DNA from 4 places in the Pseudoalteromonas sp. 2CM41L genome. Region 2 is predicted to be linked to each of the others. Evidence: predicted binding sites of a transcription regulator. Region 2 holds the regulator's gene; each other region holds the start of a gene.

Region 1 (4,067 bases), on a different contig from region 2:
CTTTATCATTAATATCAAATTGGTTCATACGACACATCCATGTTAGTAACTTTATCGCAGTCTAGCATCTACTTATCTATCGATATACAAAACAACTTAGAAAAAGTATTTATATATTACTATAATGAAAAGTAGCACAGAGGTAGCACAGGGTAATTTCTGTTAGTAGTTATTTACTTGGGAAGCTTTGAAAAGTGGTGGCCCCTCCCAGACTCGAACTGGGGACCTAACGATTATGAGTCGTGTGCTCTAACCAACTGAGCTAAGGGGCCAACTTTGTATAACTACGAGGTAGTTAATTTTTGAAGCGTTTAGCCACTGAGCGACTAAAGCGGGTTGCAGTATAAAAAGTTTTTTAAGGCTTGTCACTAGCAAAAACCTTTATTTTAACAATCAGTAAGCTGACTGCTTAAATAGTAATCTTTTTGCATGCAAATAGGCAGGAAATAACAGAAAATAAACGCAGAAGTATGTAAGCCGCTTTTTTACAATTTTAATAACTATAAAAAAGTGGCCGGCTCACATTGAACACACCACACATTATTTTTTAGCAATAATGTAGATAGCGTGAATTAAACCAGGGAAGTAACCTAGTAAAGTTAGTAAAATATTTAGCCAAAAGTGCATACCTAAACCAACTTGTAAAAATACACCCAGTGGCGGTAATAAAATCGACAGTATTATACGAATGATATCCATGATATAGCTCCTTTAAAAATGACAAGCAAAAAGCCCAGCTAAGCTGGGCTTTTTAGTATAGTGTATTATTCAGCAACAATAGTTAGTTCATCTACTACGTCACGAACATCTTCAGCATTTTTAGCAATTTTTACTGCTAACTGCTTTTCAGCTTCTGTTTCAACAGAACCTTTAAGTTTTACTATACCGTTGTCGGTATCAACGTCGATATCTGTACCGTCAACTTCTGAGTCAAATAAGAAACGTGTAGTAATTACTGTGGTGATTTTAGCGTCAGTTAAGTCGTTATCATCATCATCCATAGTGTCACGATCTTTGTCGTCCATATCCATGTTTTTCACAACAGTTAGGTTGTTTTCTACATCAGATACGCCATCTAGGCTAATTACAAGTTCTTCAGCTAGCTCTTTATCAAGGTCGCTGTTTACTTTACCTGTAAGTACTACCTTGCCATTTTTTACATCAGTGTTAATGTCAAAGTTGTTTAGATTAGTGTTCATAAGAAGCACTGTTTCTGCCTTACCATCAATCCAAGCATCTTTACTTTCATTTTCCCAAGTGCCCGCTTGAGCACCCATAGCTGTAGTACCTAGAACTAAAGCCGCAATCATAGATTTGTTGAATGTTTTCATAATCTTTCTCCTTTTGATTAAAGACACTTTTATGTATGCGAGCTTTAGGCCAACTTTATTAACACTTTAAATTCATGGAGTTAGCTATTTCATTGGGTATAAATAAAAATACCTCCGAGTAAACATTTACAGGCTATTAGGTAAAACTTTCTTAAGTGGTGAAAATAACGATTATATTGCTGTTTTGGTTAATCTATCGTTAATATAATAAATTAAGCGGCGCTATAAAAATAATAAGCCATTGATATATAGGTAGTTAAATTTTGGTACAGCACTTGCTATGTAAAGTGGTAACTCATATAAAAAGGATTATTCCCATGTCTGTAAAAATTGAAGACCGCCCAATAGAGCAAGTTCGCGAACAAGTGATAGACCAACTTATTTATAACTACAGCCATGGCGTTATTTCAGCTGAAGCCTTTGAAAGGCGCTTAGACAGTGCAATGGAAGCAATCGAAAATACTGCGTTACTTAATTTAGTAGAGGATTTAACCCTTACTACAGATACCCAGTACAGTGCTCAAAAGCAAACGCAATTTGCCCCTAACTACAGCGCCCAACAAGCGGATGAAGAAAACTTAACACTGCGAAGCATTTTAGGCTCAAGCGAGCGTAGCGGCCAATGGGTGGTGCCTAAAGATATTTACATTCAAAACTATATGGGGTCGATTGTTTTAGATTTTACTGATGCTATTTTTGCCCACCAACATGTTACCGTGCATGTAAATTGTATTTTTGGCAGCGAAGAAATTTACGTACCAGAGCACGTTAATGTAGTTTCTAAAATGTTTTGTATATTAGGTAGTTTTGAAAACAAAACGGTGTCGCTTAATAAGCGTCAAGGCCCCACAATTAACCTAGAAGGTAAAACAGTTTTAGGTTCGGTGGAGGTAAAAGTTAAACGCACCATTAAAGAAAAATTTGTGAGTTTTGCTAATGATTTAAAGGCCCAGCTTGGGGTGAGTAATAAATAATACGGGTAAAAACACAATGGGTAGAAAAGCCATAGTATGCGCTTTTCTACACCGTTATTTATGCCTATTTTATAAGTCGTTATTACGCTCGCTTGGAATGTCACTCATATACTGCACAAACTCAACCTCGAATCCTGCAGGGTCTAAGTAATATGCGTTTTTTCTAAATGGGTTTTCTGCACCCTCTTTATCAATGCTAAATCCGGCGTGTTTTAAGCGCTGTATAACAGCGTCTAGGTTGTTTGTAACGTAGGCAAAGTGAGCCAGCCCGACTTGGTGCCCTGTCAAATCTCTGTTTTTATGCTCGCCATTATCGCTTATAGCAATGTAATGGTTATCGTCGCCAAAATGTACCCAGCGCTTAGGTTTGCCATACCAGGTGTTATGCCCTTCACTTCTAATTGACCAATAAGGAAAGGCTGCTTGGTAAAATTTAAGCATGGCATTTATATCGTTTACTACTAAATGTACGTGTTCTAATTTCATTATTATTTACCCTAGTTGATTGCTTAAACACAAGATAAAACCTCAAGCTAACTTTAGGTAAAGCACTTTTTTTACTTTTTAGTATTATTGGCGTGTATTGCCCTTGTAAGATTAATTTTTACAACAGTATGTTTGCTAGCAGGACACGGAAGCTTTGCCTACATGGATGTAGGTAAGGGGCGTGAGCAGGACGCGGAAGCTTTGCATCATGGCTGTGATTAAGTTGCCCTTTGGTTGAACAAATTTCAATCCATACACGCCAACATGCCTTAGATGCGAATAAATTTACATGCATTTCAAGGCCGTACAAAAAACGCACAAAAGTATTTAGGGTTTATTGTTTACTTTATGGCAAAAGTCGCTAAAATACGCCGGCTTAAATATATAAACGTTCTTTTACAACCCAAAGGTAATACCATGCATCCAATGTTAAACATTGCGGTTCGCGCTGCGCGCAACGCAGGCAAAATTTTACTTCGCGCAAGTGAAGATTTATCAAAAGTTGAAATTCAACAAAAAGGCACTAACGACTTAGTGACTAACATTGATAAAGAAGCCGAAGCCGTAATTCGTGATACAATTTTAAAATCTTACCCTGATCACTGCATTGTTGGTGAAGAACTAGGTGAGCACAAAGGCAAAGATGCAGATTACCAATGGATTGTTGACCCGCTTGATGGCACAACTAACTTCATCAAGGGTATCCCTCATTTCGCGGTTTCTATCGCACTTAAAGTAAAAGGTCGTTTAGACCAAGCTGTAATTTACGATCCAGTTCGTGGCGAGCTTTTCACTGCATCTCGTGGTCAAGGCGCACAGCTAAACAGCAAGCGTTTACGCGTTACTAAAACCGTAGAATTAGCTGGTTCAATTTTAGCAACAGGCTTCCCTTTCAAACAAAAACACCACTTAGATGCATACACAGACGCGTTTAAAGCATTGTTTACACAAACTGCTGATATTCGTCGTGCAGGTTCTGCAGCGCTAGATATGGCATATGTAGCGGCGGGCCGTGTTGATGGCTTTTTTGAAATTGGTTTAAAACCGTGGGACACAGCAGCAGGCGAGTTACTTGTAAAAGAAGCTGGCGGCATGGTTGTTGATTTTGCAGGTGGCGTTAACTACAACAATAGCGGTAACATTATTTGTGGTGCACCTAAGCTTACTCAAGCAATTATCCGTGAAATTCGCCCAGTATTACCTGAAGCGTTACTTCGCTAATAAAGCGCATGTAACCCTACTATAAAAAAGGAGCCTATGGCTCCTTTTTTGTTTT
Region 2 (4,067 bases):
AGCCGATTTAAAAACCGAAGTAATAAAACTAATTAACCATACGCGAACAATATATTATGACCAATAAACTCACTAAAATACTTATTATCCCATCGCTAATGCTTGCCTTTAGCGCCTCTGCTGCTGAGCCTGCTGCTCAACCGCCAGCAAATCAAATTTCTATTAGTGCAGACCGTCAAGAAGGCCAACTTAAAGAAAACGTAGGTATTTTTGAAAAGAACGTCGAAATTGTGCATGGTAATCGCAAAATTACAGCCGACCGACTCGAAGTACATAAACGTGAAGACTTAGGGGATAACAAACAACTCCTTATTGCCACTGGCAGCCCAGCCTACTTCGAAGAAAAACAAGACGATGGTACCGTAATGAGTGCCAGTGCAAACGAAGTACGTTACGACGTAGCAAAGCGATTTTTAACGCTTGTTGGCGATGCTGAAGTCGCGCAAGCCGGTCAAAAAATTAATGCTAAAAGTATTACCTACGATATGCAGCAGCAGCTTATTAGCGCAGAAAAAGACGAAAACTCCACGGATCGTGTCCACACAATTTTAGTGCCTGTTGAAGCAAAAATTAAAGAAAAAACAGGTAACGAAGGTCAACCATGAGCACCTTAAAAGCAGAACTATTAGCAAAAAGCTATAAAGGCCGCCAAGTTGTAAAAAATGTAGGCCTTGAAGTAGAAGCCGGCAGCATTGTTGGCTTATTGGGCCCTAATGGCGCAGGTAAAACCACCACCTTTTACATGATTGTAGGGTTAGTACCTAGCGACAAAGGTAAAATTTCTATTGATGATAACGACATTACGTTATTACCTATGCACAGCCGCGCCCGCTTAGGCATTGGCTATTTGCCGCAAGAGTCATCAATATTTAGAAAGCTGACAGTTTATCAAAACCTAATGGCTATTTTAGAAACGCGTAAAGAGCTCAATAAAGCCGCGCGAGAAGAAACGCTTAACAACTTACTTGATGAATTTAGTATTCAGCATATTCGCGATAGCCAAGGTATGGCGCTTTCTGGTGGTGAACGCCGCCGTGTAGAAATTGCCAGAGCACTGGCAGCGAACCCCAAATTTATTTTATTGGATGAGCCTTTTGCTGGTGTTGATCCGATTTCAGTGTTAGATATAAAGAAAATAATAGAACATCTTAAAAACCGTGGCATTGGCGTATTAATTACCGATCACAATGTAAGAGAAACCCTTGATGTTTGTGAAAAAGCCTACATTGTTTCTCATGGGGAGCTAATTGCATCTGGTACCCCAGAACACGTATTAAATGACAAAACTGTACGCGATGTTTATTTAGGCGAGCAATTTAGGCTGTAACATTTAAGCCACACCTACAAGCATCTGCTAATATTAATTATAACAACATAAAAGGATTGTTAGAGATACATGAGGCAATCATTACAGCTGCGCATGGGCCAGCAACTTACAATGACTCCACAATTGCAACAAGCGATTCGCTTGCTGCAGCTCAGTACATTGGATCTCCAGCAAGAAATACAAGAAGCACTTGATAGCAACCCGCTATTAGAAGTAGAAGAGCAAGATTACACGGAAGAGTCGGCTGGAAAAAATGAACAAAAAGCAGATACGGATGATGTAACCGTAAGCGCATCGGCTGACGATACAACCAGCGAGTACGAGCAAGACAGTGGCGAAGCTTTAAATAAAGACACCGTTAGCGATGATATGGCAATGGATGTAACTTGGGATGAGTACATGAGCGCAGCCCCTGCGGCATCCTCAGGCCCAATGCCAGAAGATGAGTCTATTTATCAAGGTGCCTCTACTGAAACGCTACATGAGTATTTAATGTGGCAGCTTCAGCTTACTCCTTTTAGCCCAACTGACGAAGCCATTGCTATTGCCATTGTAGAAGCTGTAGATGACTCGGGTATTTTAACGCTAAGTTGCGAAGAAATTTTAGAAAGCTTTAACCAAGAAAACGATGACGAAGTTGAAGTTGAACTTGATGAAATAGAAGCCGTTTTAAAACGTATTCAGCTATTTGACCCTGTAGGTATAGCCGCGCGCAGTTTACAAGAGTGCTTGTGCATTCAGCTAAACCAGTTTGATAAAGACACCCCTTTTATAGAACAAACTAAAATGATCTTAACCGATCACATTGATCTATTAGCGGCACGCGACTATCGTACATTAATGAAAAAGACTAAGCTTAAAGAAGACGAGCTTAAAGAGGTCATGACCCTAATACATACCCTCAACCCAAAACCTGCAGATACAATAGTAAGGGAAGAGTCGGAGTATGTAATACCGGATGTGTCGGTTAAAAAAATAAAAGGCCGCTGGGTGGTAGAGCTAAATCCAGATAGCATGCCAAAAATACGCGTAAATAGTCAGTACGCAGCTATGTCACGTACCGTAAAATCAAGTGGTGATAGCCAGTTTATTCGCTCTCACTTACAAGAAGCTAAATGGTTTATAAAAAGCCTTGAAAGCAGAAACGACACGCTGCTCAAAGTAACAAACTGTATTGTAAAACAGCAACAGGCATTTTTTGAACATGGCCCCGAAGCCATGAAGCCAATGGTTTTAAACGATGTTGCTGAAATGGTAGAAATGCATGAATCGACAATTTCGCGTGTTACCACGCAAAAATATATGCATACGCCACGTGGTATTTTTGAGCTTAAGTATTTTTTCTCAAGCCACGTAAGCACTGAAAACGGCGGAGAGTGTTCATCAACCGCAATACGTGCCCTAATTAAAAAGCTAATTGCCGCGGAAAACTCAGCTAAACCATTGAGTGATAGTAAAATTGCGGATATATTGGCAGAGCAAGGAATTAAAGTAGCTAGACGCACAATAGCAAAATACCGTGAATCGCTAGCTATTCCACCGTCAAATCAGAGAAAGAGTTTGATATAAGACGTAAAAAACAAAGAGGAAATGCTTATGCAACTAAACCTAACTGGTCGTCACGTAGAAGTAACTGATTCACTTAGAGACTATGTAAATAATAAATTTGCAAAGCTAGAAAGGCACTCAGATCATATTAGCAATGTGCATGTCATTCTCGATGTAGAAAAACTCAACCAAAAAGCAGAAGCGACTATTCATGTAAGTGGCGCAGATTTATTTGCCTCAACAGAGCACCAAGATATGTATGCCGCTATAGACTCGTTGATTGACAAGCTCGATCGTCAAGTCATAAAACATAAAGAGAAGCTTGCTAGACACTAATATTATGAAATTAAGTACATTAGTATGCCAGGACTGCAGCAAAGCTGCGGTCCTTTTTAGTAGTAAAAAAAGAATTTTAGAGTTTATCAGTGAGCTAGCTCATGAAAAGCTCCCCTACTTACCACAACAAGATATTCTTAATGCGCTGGCAAGCAGAGAAAAGCTAGGCAGTACTGGTATTGGCCGGGGTATCGCCATTCCTCATGGCAGAATGGGTGGCGTAGAAGAGCCGCTGGCTTTAGTACTTGTTAGCGACACGCCTGTTAACTTTGATGCTATTGATAACTGCCCTGTTGATATTTTTGTTGCACTCATCGTACCAGATGGCGATAACCAACAGCACCTAAAGACTCTGGCAACCATAGCTGATAAACTGAGCAACAAAGAATTTTGTAAACAGCTGCGTAGTGCTAAAACCGATGCAGAGCTGTATCAAGTAATTGTTGATCAATCGTAGTAAATACTAAGGGCTATAAATGGAGTTAATTATCATAAGCGGCCGTTCTGGTTCAGGTAAGTCGGTTGCTTTACGCGTGGTTGAAGATTTAGGCTATTATTGCGTAGATAATATTCCGGTCAACTTACTGCCCTCTTTAGTGCGAAGTGTTTCAGATAACTATGACAAAATAGCCGTTAGTATAGATGTTCGTAATATCCCCAAAGAACAAGACGAATTTAACGATATTCTCGAGTACCTTCCTGACTTTGCTAAACCCACACTGTTTTATTTAGATAGTGATGATCAAACACTGATCAAACGTTTTTCAGAAACACGCAGATTACACCCTTTATCCATCGATTCGCTGCCGCTTGATTTAGCAATAAAAAAAGAAAAAGAACTGCTTGATGTACTCGT
Region 3 (4,067 bases), on a different contig from region 2:
GCTTCGCGTACAAATGGCACAGTTACCACCTCTAATGCATCGCCGCGTTGCATATCAAAGCCTACCCCACCTTGTAATAGGCGACGTATATTTGACAAAGCCTCTACCGAGCGCGGCGCCATGGTTGTTTCGCCGTTTTCACCTACTTTTGGCACATAATCAACGGCAACCGAGACGCTAATTCTGCGAATAACCCCTGTTTGTTGGCGCTTATGCGAAATGGTGGTGTCTAGCTCAAAGTTACGTGTAGCCTCTTTATGCACTCGGCTTGGGTTCGTTGCCGTACCAGCATTACCTTGACCTGCCACTTCTGGAATAGTTGAATTCATAGGTGGTTGATTAGTGAGTGCCCCAGGGATACCTACCGCTAAGCCACCAATGTTGTTCTCTTCAAATGTGGTTTCGCTTCTTACTGCTGGTAAGTCTGGGTTGTAGCGCTTTTGTGTTTCTTCTACTGAGCTAAAGTCCATATTTAAATCAACTTGCGCCGTGTAGTTACCCAAGCCGACTACAGGAATAAGAATACTGTCTATTTTCTCTAAATACTCTTGCTCACGCTTTCTTTCAATGTCGTACTCTTTACGAGAGCGTGCTGCTAATGAATCTTGTGAACCTGAATTAAGTAAGCGACCGTTTTGATCTGTTACCGTAACACGTGAAGGCTCAAGCCCCTGTACTGCAGAGGCAATCATATCAACCACTGAGTCAATTTCTTCGCCATCAAGCATTCTGCCGCGCTTAAGAGTTAATACCACTGTGGCTGATGGCTTTTTTTCTCTGCGTGCAAATACGTTTTCTTTTGGAATGGCTAATAAAACTTTAGCGCGTGTTACGTTGTTTAATTCTTCTATGGTGCGGGCAAGTTGTTGCTCGCGGCCATGTTTTAAACGTTCACGCTCTAATCGTTGGCTAACACCAAAGCCCATATCTTGCATTATGATATCGGTGCCTGAGGTAGGACCTTGCTCTAGGCCTTCACGGGCCATTAGCAATTTAATGTTTTGATACTCGCTTTCATCAACCGAAATTACGTTGCCATCTAGCTCGTAGTCAATTTTTTGTGCATCTAAAAAATCAAGGGTTTGGATCAGCTCTTCTGTTGGCATTTTACCCAGCGGACGCATGTCTGGCTGACGTGCCCAAATAATCACAAATATAGCAATAGCTAAACAAATAGCCAGCGCAATAATAAGGGTGACTTGGCGAAGCACATCAACACCATTTAAGGCGCTTAAGTAGCCCGACTTTTGTTCTTGTTGCTCGTTATCTTCGCTTTGGTCAATACCGCCGCCAGCAAGAGCAAGATCTGTTGATTGATTAGATTGCGCCACAATAATTCTCCACTACCTACTTAAACAGGCATGTTCATAATTTCTTGGTATGACTCAACAAGTTTATTTCTTACTTGTACTGTAGCCTCAAATGCCACTGACGATTTTTGTGAGGCAATCATTGCCTCAGCAAGCGATACACTTCTATCACCCATTTCAACAGCCACTACTTTTTGTTTAGCATCTTGTTGTAAGCCATTAACCGTGTTTAATGCATCACTTAGTAAGTCACCAAATTGAGCAGACGATGTTGGCTGAGCTTGAGTAGGTAGCTTATTGATTTGATTTGTATGGCCTGCTTCTAAAGCCATTGATTGCATTTCTTGAAATAGCGCGCTGTTTTGAATTTTCATAATTTTCTCTGGCAAATGCAGTTAACGTTCATAAAGGGAATAAAGCACAAAGTGTGCCATAAAAATAAACCTTTAATTACATAAGGTTAACTATTATTTTTAAGAGTCAGAGATTTGACAACCCTAAACTAAGCGTGGTTAGTTTAGGGTTATATAGAAGAAAGGGATAAAGTTATGCGGGCAGCGAAATACCTAAATCGCGCATTTGCGCTAGTTTATAACGTAAAGTACGCGGACTGATCCCAAGTGTTTGTGCAACATCTTTACGTTTGCCTTGGCAGCGCGCTAGGGTCTCTAATATTATTTTATGCTCTTTATCTTTTAGCTCATCTTTATAGCTGCCAGTATCAACACTAGGCAGAGAGCTACTCGCCTCTGCAGGCGTTATTTTGTCATCATAATACGCGCCACTGGGAGTGTTCGCTTGTTCAGGCGCTATCTCCTGTGTAGGCGTACTGTTAATTGGCGCTTGCATTAAGTTTTCAATAAAAATGGCCTGTTCGCCAATTACATTGCCCGTTCGCAAAATAAGCGCACGTTGAATTACATTATCAAGCTCGCGTACATTACCAGGCCATGCATGGCTTAGTAATTTTTGTTCAGCGGCACTATCAAGCGTTGCTAGCGGCTCTTTACTTTTAACTAAATGGCGCTCTATTAAATGCTTAGCCAATACAATTATATCCCCTGGGCGATCACAAAGCGGTCGCCACATTAGAGGAAATACGTTTAAGCGATAATATAAGTCTTCTCTAAATTGATTATCTGCAACGGCTTCTTTTAGGTCGCGGTTACTGGTTGCGAGTACTCTTACATCGAGTGAAATTGTTTTTCGGGCACCTAAACGCTCAACTTCACGCTCTTGCAATACCCGTAATAGCTTAGCTTGCAGCCCCAAGTCCATTTCGGTTATTTCATCAAGTAATATGGTGCCGCCTTGGGCTTGTTCAAATTTACCTGGGCATGCTTGTATTGCACCGGTAAACGCGCCTTTTTCGTAGCCAAATAAAGTGGCTTCAAGCATGTTTTCGGGAATAGCCGCACAGTTTATTGCCACAAAAGGCGCATCGCATCGGTTTGATTTATCGTGAATGTAGCGCGCTAACACTTCTTTACCAGAGCCACTAGGGCCTAGCACCATAACACTTGCATCTGAGCGCGCCACTTTGCTCGCCAGTTCTAAAAGCGCAATACTGCTTGGGTCGGCAACAATTGGGCCGTCAGTGTCTTTTGGCTTTTCGGGTAAATACCGACTAACCATATTTAAAAGCACCTCAGGGGCAAATGGTTTAGCCATATAATCAATTGCGCCTAAGCGCATTGCCTCTACTGCATCATCAATCGTTGCATAGGCAGTCATCATTAATACGGGGAGATCTGGGTAGTTAAGCTTAATGCTTCTAAGTAAATCTAGGCCGCTCATCGCGCCCATTTGCACGTCACTGACCACTAATGAAAACTCAGATTTTTTTAATTGGATCATGGCTTGCTCAGCACTATCGGCTGCAACACAGGCAATACCCGACATTTCTAACGTGTCTATGAGTGCTTCTCTTAAACCTGCATCATCTTCAACCACTAGTATTGTATTACTCATGCTGTTTTCTCCTGCGTTGAGGCCGTGCATATGGGCAGCAATAAACTAAAACATGCACCACCATTGGCATTATTAACCACTTCAACACGTCCTTGATGCGCATTAGCCACAGAGCTTACAACAGCAAGCCCAAGCCCTGTACCTTGGCTTTTTGTGGTATAAAACGGTTCAAAAATTTTCTCTATTTGGCTCAACTCTACACCAGGGCCGTTATCGCATACGCTAATACGCACGGTATCGGGTTCGCTGCTATCGCGCTGCGCTTTCAATGTCACCAGGGCTTGGCTGCCAATAATTTGGATACTATTGTGAATAAGGTTTTGAATAGCACTGGCCAGCGCGGTTTTATTACCGGTAATTTCTATGTCTGGCTCTGGTAGCTCAACAACAAGTGAGCTGTTATTTAAGGCCACCATTGCATCGGCACCTAGTTTTACCTCGTTTAAAAGCTGCTGCATAGAAACCTGTTCAACCACTTGTTGCTCGCCGCTTTTGGCAAAAAGTAGCATATCGTTAACTTGGGTTTCTAAATCTTTTAAACGCGACATTAACTTAGTTTGAAAGTTATCGCGTGATGACTCTGGTAGCTTTTTAGAGCCCAAATTGGCCGCGTATAACATAGCCGCCGAAAGCGGTGTACGCACTTGGTGCGCAAGCGAAGCCACCATTTTACCTAACGCGCTTAGGCGCTGCATATGGGCTACGCGCTTTTGCAAACGGCGCGTTTCTGTTAAATCTGTCATTAATATTAATTGCCCAGGCTCTGGCGCTAGCGCAGTAATATCA
Region 4 (4,067 bases), 100 kb from region 2:
AACAGTGAGGGCAATTATTTAAAGTTGAATTAACTGATATCTGGTACGGATGGAATGTTACATTATTACATTTTTATGAATTTAGCAAAGCGCCGCACTTCTAGCGGGTTATTTCCTTTACTATAGATTTAATAAAAAAACACGGGAATAAAATAATGGTTTCTAGAAGAGAGTTTTTATTAAGTGCAGGCTCGCTTGCGTTTATTGGCTTATCGCGCAGCGCAATGGGTAACGTTGCTTTACCTGAAGTAACAACAAAGTTACCTGCTTATGGCCCATTAATAGCCGACCCTCAGGCCTTATTAGATTTACCTAAAGGCTTTAGTTATCGGGTTATATCGGCACTTGGCGATAAAATGGATGATGGTTTAGACGTACCCGACCGTGCCGATGGCATGGGTTGTATTGCATTAGATAACGAACGCGTAGCCCTTATACGTAACCATGAGTTACAGCCTAAACACATTAATAATGCATCTGATTTAATTAGTAATCACAAAACCCCCTTAGCCTATGATTCATTTAAAAATGGTGTAGCTTTGCCTGGGGGTACTAGCCATATTATTTATAACTTAAAAGAGCAAAAACGAGAGCAAGAGTATTTATCGCTGTGTGGCACAATAAGAAACTGCTCAGGTGGTGTAACGCCATGGGGCAGTTGGCTAACCTGCGAAGAAACCGTTATGGATAAAAGTGATGGCTTGTCTCAATCTCACGGTTACATTTTTGAAGTACCAGCCAGCGCCAAAGGCTTAGTTAAGCCAGAGCCATTATATGATATGGGCCGCTTTAATCATGAAGCCGCAGCAATAGACCCACAAACTGGTATTGTTTATTTAACTGAAGATAGAGGCGATAGTTTGTTTTATCGGTTTATTCCTCATCATCGCGATAAGTTAAATAAAGGCGGCACATTGCAAGCTATGGTAATTAAAAACCAGCCTCAGTTTGATAGCCGAAATTGGGATTCACCGGCCATGCCACTACACAGCGACCTTTTAGTTGAATGGATAACGCTCACAGACCCTAAAAGCCCAAATGATGACCTACGTAAGCAAGGTTATAAAAAAGGTGCAGCCTTATTTGCACGAGGAGAGGGAATACATTGGGGTAAAAATGAGCTTTATTTTTGCTGTACTAATGGGGGCAAAAAGCAGTTAGGTCAGGTAATGAAGTACACACCTTCAAAAAACGAAGGCACTGAGTTAGAGCAAAATGAGCCTGGTAAAATACAACTATTTGTAGAAAGTACAAACGAGTCGTTATACAACTTTGGTGATAATTTAACGGTAGCGCCTAACGGGCATTTAATTGTATGTGAGGATCAATACACAGACACGGTGAATAACCATTTACGCGGGGTAACACCTAAAGGAGAGGTGTATAACTTTGCTAAATTGCATGCGCAAACAGAGCTTGCTGGGGCGTGTTTTTCACCTGACGGGCAAACCTTGTTTGTAAACGTATACATGCCAACTAAAACGTTGGCTATTACTGGTCCTTGGGATAGTTTTAAGCTTTAAAGTGGTAAAAATACAAACGCTTAGTATAGGTATGCTAAGCGTTTGCATTTTAACAATCCTTGTAGAATTACCAAATCCGTTAGCAAGCTTTAATCATCCTTGGTGCATTTACTACATCCTTTATGTAATAAGCAACGGGTCCTTGTAGTTTGCACTTCATCCTGTACCTACTTATGTAACGTCTCCTTGTATCTTTATTAGTCCTTTAACTCTTATTAACATTCCTTGTATGGCAAAGTGGGTAATAAATTAATGATTTAGTTTACCTGCAGACGATTCAATGTGTGCACGTACAAACCATTGAAACTGCTCTAAGTCACCTAGCTGGCTGGTGATCATATCCTCTGATACTGGGTCTAATTCAGACAGCGTGCTAATGGCTTTGCGGTGGTCGGCGTTTACGCCACTGTATACTTTGTCTAATGCACCTAAATGTTCTACTACAAAGGCTTTACCTAATGAGTATTCTTCCCATGTGCGGCGATCTACAATTGACTTAGGTGTACCTTGTGGCGTACCACCTAATGTAGCAATACGCTCTGCGATGGTGTCGGTCATTTCGCGAATAGCATCGACTTGTGGGTCTAACATTTCATGCACACCAATAAAGCTTGGGCCTACTACATTCCAGTGAATATGCTTTAAAGTAAGTTGTAAGTCTAAAAGCGCTACGAGTCGGTTATCGAGTGTTTCAATTGTTTTTTTTGCTGATTCGTTATCCATACCTGGGGCTGTAAATTCAATTGGGTGTTGTGAGTTACTCATAATGTCTCCCGTTGTGTAATTTGTTGTATGTAGCCATTGCTACCATTTAACTTGCAATACATGAAGCAAAGCCTATGCCTACCAAGTTTATTTGTTTAAGTTGTTGATATTTAATGTTTTGTTTTTACTTGGGTACGTAGGGTTAAAAAGGGAGAGGCGTAGAATATGAATTTTATGCACTTATTTTTGTAAATTGTGCACAGTAGTAAAAAAGCTGTGGCTGTTTATCGAAAGAGTTGAAATTTGTTTATGTTTTAGTAAAGCATAGTCTGTGTAATACAGCTACCTAAAGTATCTAGCCTTACAATTCACGCCGTTATTAAATTGCCTTTAAAAGCTCACCTTAATATTGCACGTGCTACAACCTCTAAATAAAACCCAGTAAATAAGCTAAGCAAGGGTATATAAAATATAAAGGCGCTTATTTATTACCTGCGTAATGATTAATTCAGGTGTTTTATACAGGGCTAACGCAGCTCTTTTAAAGCCGCGCTACTGGGCTTTACTGCTTAGATTTTAAAAATCAGCCTTTGTACTTATTTAATCTCTTTAGTTGGTGAATGCTCACTGATATACTCCTGCCGCATTTTAATTGGGGTTATGTAAATAAATCATGAATTTTTTAAAAACACTGTTTACAACATCTATACTGCTTTTGTCTCACTCAGCACTAGCAGAAAATTGGAGCGTCACACAGCTTCACACAAATTTTGGCGATGCCTTAAATCCCTTTACCGGGGAGTCGTCATTTACACGCACCTACACCATAGAGCATGCCTCAGAGCATGACTTAGGTGATAACTACTTTTTTATCGACTTTTTAAACGACAGCCTTAGTGATGGTTTTCAAGATACGGGTATATATGGCGAGTGGTACACAACACTTAGCTTATCAAAAGCCTTTGATACCTCTGTGCGTTATGGTGCAATAAAAGACACAGGTTTAGTGTTTGGTATAAACGCCGGTGAAGAGGGGTTAATGAAATACACCCCAGGCATCAAGCTCAGCTGGGATGCCCCAGGCTTTGATTTTTTAACAACTACATTTGCAGGTTATATTGATGCCAATGGCGGCGTGCAAAAAGATCAGCTAGCCAAGCAAGACAACAGCATTTTTATAGACCTTGCATGGGGTGCTCCTTTTACACTAGCTAGCCAAGCATTTTATTTTACCGGCCACGTAGAATATATTTCTGGGCGTGATGACGAACTAGGCAATAAAGTTAATGAGTGGTTGCTTGCTCAACCCGCTGTGCATTGGGATGTAGGGCAAAACTTTAATTTAAACCCGCAGCAGTTGATGGTAGGGGTAGAGTGGCGCTATTGGTACAACAAGTTAGGGACTAATAAAATAGAAAACCAGCCCTTTTTACATGCTATTTGGGTATTTTAAGCAAAGCTTGCTTTGCTAGGTTAATAAAAAAATAGCGCCTTTTGGCGCTATTTTTAGTCAGTGTGGTTGGAACTTTAAGTGGTTGGTTGTTACTCGTAACCGCGAGGTTTTTTGGTTTTAATAACTGCAATATAAGCATGCCAACTGGCGTAACTAAGCAAAGGCATAATTACAATAAAGCCCGTGGCGCCGGTAGCAAAACCAACAGCTACCAATAAAAATATACAAATTGACCATACCACCATAGCGGCAAAGTTAGTTTTTACAGCGTTCATAGAGCTGATTACAGCGGTCATAATATCTACTCGGCGCTCCATCATTATTTGTGGAGCAAAAGCAGAAAGCGAAAATACAGTCACCAGTAATACCCCTCCTATTATGCTGCC

Evidence for each region. The regulator sigma-54, encoded in region 2, starts transcription at its own class of promoters, with help from an activator protein. The targets are predictions, from matches to a motif close to GTTGGCACGNNNNTNGNNT.
Region 1: a site for sigma-54 is predicted at 1,594-1,612, ahead of MTF64_RS13985 (LiaF domain-containing protein). Genes of this name have one in related genera too.
Region 3: a site for sigma-54 is predicted at 1,727-1,745, ahead of fliE (flagellar hook-basal body complex protein FliE). Genes of this name have one in related genera too.
Region 4: a site for sigma-54 is predicted at 2,352-2,370, ahead of dps (DNA starvation/stationary phase protection protein Dps). Genes of this name have one in related genera too.

What each region holds. Positions count from the first base shown of each region.
Region 1 covers NZ_JALNTN010000012.1:53,467-57,533, forward strand. Annotated here, with positions in the region: gene MTF64_RS13965 (NACHT domain-containing protein) at 1-28, opposite strand, end outside; tRNA gene MTF64_RS13970 (tRNA-Ile) at 196-272, opposite strand; gene MTF64_RS13975 (YqaE/Pmp3 family membrane protein) at 541-699, opposite strand; gene MTF64_RS13980 (BON domain-containing protein) at 765-1,331, opposite strand; gene MTF64_RS13985 (LiaF domain-containing protein) at 1,649-2,305, shown strand; gene MTF64_RS13990 (VOC family protein) at 2,375-2,791, opposite strand; gene suhB (inositol-1-monophosphatase) at 3,209-4,012, shown strand; gene MTF64_RS14000 (transporter substrate-binding domain-containing protein) at 4,066-4,067, opposite strand, start outside.
Region 2 covers NZ_JALNTN010000006.1:160,199-164,265, forward strand. Annotated here, with positions in the region: gene lptC (LPS export ABC transporter periplasmic protein LptC) at 1-67, shown strand, start outside; gene lptA (lipopolysaccharide transport periplasmic protein LptA) at 57-605, shown strand; gene lptB (LPS export ABC transporter ATP-binding protein) at 602-1,327, shown strand; gene MTF64_RS10140 (RNA polymerase factor sigma-54) at 1,397-2,896, shown strand; gene hpf (ribosome hibernation promoting factor) at 2,924-3,211, shown strand; gene MTF64_RS10150 (PTS sugar transporter subunit IIA) at 3,216-3,668, shown strand; gene rapZ (RNase adapter RapZ) at 3,688-4,067, shown strand, end outside.
Region 3 covers NZ_JALNTN010000002.1:58,815-62,881, reverse strand. Annotated here, with positions in the region: gene fliF (flagellar basal-body MS-ring/collar protein FliF) at 1-1,331, opposite strand, end outside; gene fliE (flagellar hook-basal body complex protein FliE) at 1,352-1,684, opposite strand; gene MTF64_RS03125 (sigma-54 dependent transcriptional regulator) at 1,857-3,281, opposite strand; gene MTF64_RS03120 (ATP-binding protein) at 3,278-4,067, opposite strand, start outside.
Region 4 covers NZ_JALNTN010000006.1:55,707-59,773, reverse strand. Annotated here, with positions in the region: gene MTF64_RS09635 (alkaline phosphatase PhoX) at 156-1,523, shown strand; gene dps (DNA starvation/stationary phase protection protein Dps) at 1,773-2,288, opposite strand; gene MTF64_RS09625 (nucleoside-binding protein) at 2,902-3,681, shown strand; gene MTF64_RS09620 (DUF2189 domain-containing protein) at 3,771-4,067, opposite strand, start outside.